DNA from 2 places in the Shewanella sp. 10N.286.51.B8 genome. Region 2 is predicted to be linked to the other one. Evidence: predicted binding sites of a transcription regulator. Region 2 holds the regulator's gene; the other holds the start of a gene.
What was found. Region 2 encodes MetJ, which represses methionine synthesis genes. Its sites were predicted from a motif close to TAGACGTCTAGACGTCTA; they were not measured.
Positions count from the first base shown of each region.

Region 1: a site for MetJ is predicted at 2,678-2,695, ahead of msrA (peptide-methionine (S)-S-oxide reductase MsrA). Genes of this name have one in related genera too.

Region 1 is NZ_JBFRKG010000054.1:7,958-12,371, forward strand. It holds gene AB4160_RS17995 (alpha-ketoacid dehydrogenase subunit beta) at 1-172, opposite strand, end outside; gene AB4160_RS18000 (thiamine pyrophosphate-dependent dehydrogenase E1 component subunit alpha) at 175-1,353, opposite strand; gene astE (succinylglutamate desuccinylase) at 1,503-2,534, opposite strand; gene msrA (peptide-methionine (S)-S-oxide reductase MsrA) at 2,708-3,187, shown strand; gene trxB (thioredoxin-disulfide reductase) at 3,344-4,297, shown strand.
Region 2 is NZ_JBFRKG010000018.1:199,383-203,796, reverse strand. It holds gene AB4160_RS08755 (conjugal transfer protein TraF) at 1-845, shown strand, start outside; gene AB4160_RS08750 (sulfite exporter TauE/SafE family protein) at 907-1,647, opposite strand; gene metJ (met regulon transcriptional regulator MetJ) at 1,826-2,140, opposite strand; gene metB (cystathionine gamma-synthase) at 2,348-3,508, shown strand; gene AB4160_RS08735 (bifunctional aspartate kinase/homoserine dehydrogenase II) at 3,571-4,414, shown strand, end outside.

The DNA.
Region 1 (4,414 bases), on a different contig from region 2:
ACGGTGTATTGAAACAACGATCACGGCCGAATTTTTCTTGTAGTCCAGATGTCGCTCGAAAAACACCACCAAAGTGTCCAACATCTTCACCAAATACCACCATTCTTTCATCCGCGGTCATCGCAATTGATAACGCATCATTAATGGCGTGTAACATGTTCATTTCAGCCACGATTAAATTCTCCCTGCACTTTTAGGATACGACTTAGGATATTTTTTAATATGTTGTTTTAAATCAGCTAATTGTTTCTCTAAAGCAGGTGTTGGTTTATCTAATACATCTGTGATTAACAAGTCGATATGCGGTAAAGCCACTTTTTCTGCCACTTTAACGGCATTAAGTACTTCTTCTCGGTATTGTTCATAAGCTGCAGCATCATCTTTTTCGTTTAACCAATCTTTATTGATCATCCAAAGTTTAAAGCGCTTAACAGGATCATGTTGCTCCCACTTAGCTTCTTCTTCTTTTGAACGATAACCCGATGGGTCATCTGAAGATGAATGTGCACCTAAACGGTACGTCATCGCTTCGATGAGTACTGGCGCATTATGTTCTAACGCATGAGCTCGAGCTTGTTGAGTTGCTGCGAGTACCGCAAGCATATCGTTACCATCAACACGAATAGTGTGCATACCATAACCAACACCACGACTGGCAATGCCATTACCTGCAAATTGCTCTTCAGTTGGCGTTGAAATCGCGTAACCATTGTTACGACAGAAAAAGATCGTTGGTGACTTTAAAACTGCAGCCATATTTAGGCCTGCGTGAAAGTCACCTTCTGATGCTGCACCTTCGCCAAAATAACAAATAGCAACGTTACGTTTGCCTTGTAATTTAAAAGCATGTGCAACACCGGTAGCTTGTGGTATTTGAGTCGCTAGTGGTGATGAAATTGTCTGGTAATTTAATTCTTTACTACCGTAATGAATTGGCATCTGTCTGCCTTTACCTAAATCTTTTTCATTACTGAACATTTGATTCATAAATTGTTCAGTGGTAAAACCACGATATCTAAGTGATGCATGCTCTCGGTATTGCGCCAATATGACATCACCGTCATCAAGTGCAGCAGTACTGCCAATGATAGAGGCTTCTTCGCCAGTACAAGTCATATAAAAACTAATACGACCTTGCCTTTGAGCACTTAACATACGTTCATCTAATACTCGGGTAAAAACACAAGTATCATGTATACGTTCAGCCAAGGCTTTATCAATAACGGGCATGACGGCATTTTCGTAAGTTGTGCCATCAGCTTGCAGAATTTTTAAAATAGGAATGTGCAATGAAGCTTTGTCTAAGAAGCTGACACGATGCACTGTTTCATTAGTCAGTGTTGCGTTGCTCATATTGTGCTCTTGTTATTTGTAGCCTTAAAAATAAAGCGTAATTTATTATATGCGAACGAACATTACGTTAACGTAAACTTACTATCAACTAATGTTCATTCCACTTAGTGAATATCCTGTCATATATAATGTATATTTAGCTTTACAACTTATTGAATGTCTTCATTAGGTGCTGGCACTAAACATAATACTGTACGTTGGCCCACAGGTACATTTTCATTAGGAAAAACGATAGCTTCGTATGGATAAATGACCTTAATCTCAGTGTCACCTTCCGTTGCTAATACATGATTTTGCTTGAACCCAGAAAAATTTACCGTTGTCTTATCAAAGGTGAATTTGAAATCATCAAACTGCTTGTTAATGGAACGAGACACTTTATATAAGTGAAGTTTGTCTTTATCAAAAGGAGCTAGTTCAACTTGTTGTTGAGTTATCAACTGCAAAAGCATCTTTTTAGTATTGGCAAATTTTAACATATCATTCTCGCCAAAAGGCATCACTTTACCCAGTTCGACTGTAAATGCATCGGCTTTGAATTGTTCTGATGAATAATAGCTAAAAGTAGTGGTAGGTTCATGATGGAATAAAATGGTGTCAACATCACAACCCGCTAAAAACATAATTTGATCAGCACTAAAGCTACGTCCAGGCCTGTAAGGATAAATCGCAAATTTCTCATGTTTAGACGGCTTTATCGCGGTGTGTAAGTCGTAATGTATTCGTTGTGAGCTATTATTTTGAAGATAAAAATTAGCTACATATTCCTCTAATTTTTTTGCTCTAACTCTTTCTTTATTTGATAAACCTAAACCGGAAGAATGTGCCCCACTGAACAAACGATTCATATTCTCTTCTACAAAGCGTGTTTGGCTGAGTATGGAATCTGGATTGCCAATTATAAACAGGACTCTTTGTTTTGTAACGATTGTTTCTTTTAATAAATTATTTATGAGTTCGTTACAGATTTCAATAGGTGCTGTTTCGTTACCATGTATGGCACAAGATAAAACAATGTCTTTAGTCGACCCTTGAGCTGGATTAAAACAAATAATCCCGTTATCTAAAATCGTAACTGTTGTTTTATTTGACAATTCAAAGCGCTGTTCTGGCACCTTGTTATTAATGTTAGTTAACGTAAATGCTAAAAAATCTTTGTCATCCATTAATTGTTGAAACACGCTGACTCCTTGATGCGGCTTTAAATATTGAATGGTTTCAAACGGTAGTCGGATTCTATCACATTTAGGGGAAGCTAACGTTAAGTAACATTTAACAGAGTGTAAATCTTTGCTTGCATTATTTATTAGAATAAATATACTTTTAGCCATCTAGACTTCTTTACGGGTATCGTATGACTATAGCAACTTTTGGTGCAGGCTGTTTTTGGGGCGTTGAATATTTTTTTAAACAAATAAATGGTGTAGTTGCAGCACAATGCGGTTATATGGGGGGAAATGACAAATTTCAGACCTACGAGCAAGTGAAAGCGGGCGTAACGGGCCATGCAGAAGTGGTACAGGTTGAGTTTGACGAACATATCGTTAGCTATGAAGAGTTGTTGACCGTTTTTTGGCAAAACCACAATCCAACCACTCTAAATATGCAAGGTGGTGATATTGGCAGCCAATATCGAAGCACTATTTTTTTCCACAGCCAAGAACAAAAATTATTAGCAGAGCAATCTAAATTGTTGCTAATTCAAAGTGGTAAATGGGGATTACGACAAATTGTAACTGAAATTGTACCGGTTCAAACCTTTCATCCGGCGGAAGAATACCACCAAAACTATCTAGAAAAGAATGGCTTACCAAGTTGTCATATTAGTTATTAGCATGTAAAAGTCTAATGCGATAAGTCCTTGGTGTCTTTTGTGTACGGTATCGATTGCCTCAATCTATATCTTGGAGCAATCGCTACTTTACCCCACCCTGTAAATTCCCTACAATCCATGCAAATTGCTTAAAGCATGTAATGGAGAAATAAAAAAATGAGTCAAGCTCGTCATATCAACCTACTAATTTTAGGTTCTGGCCCTGCTGGTTATACTGCTGCAGTTTACGCAGCACGCGCAAATTTGAAGCCTGTAATGATCACTGGGATGCAACAAGGTGGTCAACTGACTACGACTACTGAAGTTGAAAACTGGCCTGGCGATGCGAATGATTTAACTGGCCCAGCATTAATGGCAAGAATGCAAGAGCATGCTGAAAAATTTGATACAGAAATTATTTTTGACCATATCAATGAAGTTGATTTTAGCCAGCGCCCTTACCGATTAAAAGGAGACAATGGTGAGTTTACTTGTGACGCATTAATCATTGCAACTGGTGCATCTGCCAAATATTTAGGCCTTCCATCTGAAGAAGCATTTATGGGCCGTGGTGTATCAGCCTGTGCTACCTGTGATGGTTTCTTTTATCGTAACCAAAAAGTGGCTGTAGTTGGTGGTGGTAACACTGCTGTTGAAGAAGCGCTTTATTTAAGTAATATTGCTTCTGAGGTGCATTTAATCCACCGTCGTGATTCTTTCCGATCAGAAAAGATCCTGATCAACCGTCTGATGGATAAAGTTGCTAATGGCAATATCATCCTACACTTAGATCAAACTCTTGATGAAGTCGTCGGTGACAACATGGGTGTTACCGGTCTTAAAATGAAAAGCACTAAAGATGAGTCAATTTCAGATTTAGAGGTTGCTGGCGTTTTCATTGCGATTGGTCATAGCCCAAACACCGGTATTTTTGACGGTCAACTTGATATGAACTACGGTTACATTACCGTCAACAGTGGCCTTCAAGGTAACGCAACTCAGACAAGTGTTGAAGGCATTTATGCTTGTGGTGACGTAATGGATCAACATTATCGTCAAGCTATTACTTCAGCAGGATCAGGTTGTATGGCTGCGTTAGATGCCGAGCGTTACTTAGACGCACAAAAGTAGAATCGTCACTTTGTAATCTACTAGTTTACACATAGTGAGCTAGTAGCGACAAGCCATCCATTATTGTGATGGCTTTTTTATTGTTTGTATTTTATCGATGTGAATAACACAGGTGAA
Region 2 (4,414 bases):
TAAATGCCCTCAACGGCACTAACGCCTCGGTATCAGCCGCAATTGGCGCAGCATTAGTATTGCCAACTCAAACCGTGCCAATGGCGCTATTTTCCAAAAGTCACCTTGACGCTATGGGCGTTGCTGATATTGCTCAAGGTGATATTGATATGCTGACTAATCTCGATCCCGCCAACCCTCCTGCAGATCTCACTGACTTAGACTCTCAAGGCATTGTATTAGCCGCCGGAGTCACAGATTTTGGGGTGGCGTTAAGCTTTCCACTATCTATAGTTAACATGCCTGTAAAAGTTGGGATTTCACCTAAGTTTCAACGCATTGATACCTATCATTACAGTGCCAGTGCCAATAACTTTGATGTCGATGATTTTGATGATGATAAATATCGAAATGATGACAGCTTATTTAACCTTGATCTTGGGGTGGCTATTGAGCCAACAGAAAGCTTAACCTTAGGGCTGTCTGCTCGTAATTTATTCAGTAAAAAAATAACCACAGTTGAAGCTCAAGGACGGACATTTGAATACCAAATTGAGCCGTTAGTCACAGTGGGAGCTGCTTATGATTGGTCCAGAGTCACCTTAACCACGGATATTGATCTGGTGGAGCAAAGCCGTTTTAGCGAGTTTGATGCGGTGCAGTATTGGCGAGTGGGCGGTGAAGTTAAAGCCACTGACTGGCTGTTTTTACGCATGGGCTACCGCCATGACTTAAAAGATAATAGCGTAGATATTTACTCTTTCGGCACCGGCTTTGCCATCGGCCAAGCCTTTAAGCTGGATATGAGCGGCAGCTATGGTGATGATGCCATTGGCGCTGTGCTGCAAACTTCTTATCACTTTTAAGCGTTATCATTTTTAGCTGTCATCATTGTTGCATTTATATCTGCCACAAAAAGATGATCGACTAGCCTGCTGATAATTCAATTAACGACTTAAGGGTTAGCAATAATGCACTTAAGCTACATAACACCATAGTGGCGATGCGAGTCTTATTTTTATCAACCTTATTGGTTAGCTTTCCTGCGGCAATATTTCCGAGTATGACAGATGGCAATAGCATCAATGACAACCACAGATGCTTTTCTTCCACTAAGCCTGCAAGCATTAAAATAATCAGTGCGATCATTGAGCTGAAAACAAAAAAGATCGATAGCGCGGCTCTAAACTTCGGCGCATCTTTACCGGCTAATAAAATCGCTAATGGTGGCCCACCAATGGCGGCAATATTTCCAAATACCCCCGACAAGACACCTGCAATAAATAGCGAAAGCCGATTTACTGGCGCTGTGATCTTAAAAATACTCAGCAACACCGCTGCGCCGACAATAAAGGCAATGGCTAACCCCAGTACTGCTTGGGGGGCAAACAGTAATAAACCTGCGCCCATAAAGCCACCAGGTATTCGCCCCAGCAGCGCATATTGCAGCCCATTAAACTCCAGTTGAGTACGTTCACGCAATAAGGTCAATAAGGCGATGGAAAAACCCATCATAATCACAGGGGCTGGGACTAATTGTGGGTCGATGATATAGAGAAGTGGACTGGCAACAACCGCAAGCCCAAAACCGATAAGGCCTTGGGTTAATGCGCCTAGAAAAATGATAACCGATGCAAGCATCAAGGTCTGCGGATCGATAAATTCCATTGTCGACTCTTTAGGCGCAATACTGCAACTCACTCTCAGCTTGAGAGCTCGATGCGTTAAATGACGAGCAGTGTTTGATTAATTGAGCAGGCTTATGCTTTAGCGCAAGTACTTTAGCGCAAGTACTTTAGCGCAAGTACTTTAGCGCAAGTACTTCAGCGCTAGTCGCTAGCTTGACTTAATCAAGATCTTCCCACTCAATTCCCATGGCATCCATCAAAGCTTTTGCTTCAGATGGGATGCTATCAGGCCCTTCTTTTGATAAGTCACCGTCATTTGGCAGTGGTTGTCCAGTGTAGGCATGCAAAAATGCTTCACACAGTAGTTCACTATTGGTTGCATGACGTAAGTTATTAACCTGGCGGCGGGTACGTTCATCAGTCAATACTTTTAAAACTTTTAAAGGTATGGATACCGTGATTTTTTTAACTTGTTCATTTTTTTTGCCATGTTCGGCATATGGGCTGATATAGTCGCCATTCCATTCAGTCATTAACTCACCTTTATACGATAGATTCGTGGCAGATTTTAACCGCTAAATAATAACAGTCAAATTATTGCGGTTATTCTATAACGAATGGAAATAGATTTCTTTATGTTTAGACGTCTAAACGGCTGATTTGTATTGACGATGTGACTTAGCTTAGGTACATTTAGCCATCTAGACATCTCTTTAGTGTGTATTCTTTAGGAGTTTACAATGAGCAAACATCGCGCAGCTACGCTAGCAGTACGCCAAGGTATCGAGTCAGATACCCAATACGGCGCTGTAGTCCCGCCGATTTATCTATCAACAAACTATTCTTTTGATGGCCATAAAAACCCTAGAGAGTTTGATTATAGTCGTTCAGGAAACCCGACGCGCTGCGTGTTAGGTGAAGCCATTGCCAAACTTGAACATGGCGCTACTGGGGTGGTTACTTGTACCGGTATGGCTGCGATTACCTTGGTCACTAGTTTATTAGGCCCCGATGATTTACTGATTGTGCCTCACGATTGTTATGGCGGTAGTTACCGTTTGTTCACAAATCTTGCCAACAAAGGCCAATTTAAATTACTGGTGATTGATCAAACAGATGAGCAAGCACTCAGTGATGCGATTGCTCAGAAACCTAAAATGGTGTGGTTAGAAACGCCGTCAAACCCATTATTACGTGTTGTTGATATCAAAGCTATTGCTGAGCAAAGCCATAAAGTCGATGCCTTAGTTGTGGTTGATAACACCTTTTTATCGCCAATTTTGCAACAGCCATTAGAGCTAGGCGCTGATATCGTCATGCATTCCACCACCAAATATATCAATGGTCATAGTGACGTTGTAGGTGGCGCTGTGGTGGCAAAAGACCCTGAACTGGGTGAGTTACTACACTGGTGGTCAAACACCTTAGGGCTAACAGGCTCGGCTTTTGATAGTTACCTAACCTTACGTGGCATTCGTACTTTAGCTGTACGTATTCGCGAGCATCAAAAAAATGCTGAGCAAGTTATTGACGTACTTCAGGCCAGCAATCTTGTCGAAAAAGTGTATTATCCAGGCTTAAAAGACCACCCAGGTCACGATATTGCAGCTAAGCAACAACAAGGCTTCGGCGCTATGTTAAGTTTCGAACTTAAAGGTGGTGAAGCAGAAGTGGTCGCCTTTTTAAATGCACTGTCTATTTTCAGTGTTGCTGAAAGCTTAGGCGGAGTGGAAAGCTTAGTTGCCGTACCTGCAACCATGACCCATAGAGCAATGGCGCCTGCAGCACGGTATGAAGCTGGCATTAAAGATACTTTACTGCGACTATCTGTCGGGATTGAAGATGCTGAAGACTTGGTTGCCGATATTGAAGTAGGCTTAGCTGCTGTCGCTGCGCTTTAAGTTAATCTCCCTTGGCTATATTCATGTAGTCAGGCTGGTATATGTTGTTTAAGGAGTGAAAAATGGCCCGCAGTCATTTACATAAATTTGGTGGTTCAAGTCTTGCTGATGCAGATTGCTATCGCCGCGTTGCCCATATTTTACTGACTCATGGCAACAGTGATGATTTAGTCGTTGTTTCAGCTGCGGGTAAAAGTACTAACTTTTTATATAAATTACTCTCCTTAAGAGAAAACGGTGACTTGTGGCAAGAAGAGCTACAAGTACTGGTGAGCTATCAGCAAAACCTGATTGAGCAACTTCTCTCAAACGAACAAGCGCGCGATTTACGTGAGCGCCTATCAACCGATAAATCGCAATTAGTCAGTTTATTGTCCCTTGAAGAGCGCAATGAATTTCAGCTCAATCATGTATTAAGCTTTGGTGAGCGTTGGTCAGCACGATTAATGGCAGCCTTATTAAGAGAGTCTGGCGTTGCTGCCGCGAATATTGATGCCTGCTCACTGCTGGTGGCTGATGAAGGGCCTGTGCCGAATATTCGTCTTGATGAGTCCCGCGAAAAAGTCCAAAAGCTGCTGGATGCTAATCCAAATACACGCTTAGTGATCACCGGCTTTATCTGCGCCAACAGTAAAGGGGATACATTATTACTTGGCCGCAATGGCTCAGATTACAGCGCCACCTTAATTGCCAGCTTAGCGGACATTGAACGAGTGACTATTTGGACCGATGTTGAAGGGGTATTTAACGCTGATCCGAATAAAATTAATGATGCCAAATTACTTGAAAGCATGTCACTTGCTGAAGCCGATCGTTTAGCTAAACTCGGCTCGCCAGTACTGCACAGCCGAACTTTACAGCCCTTATTTGATACTAATGTTAGTCTCGCGGTGCGCTCAAGTTACG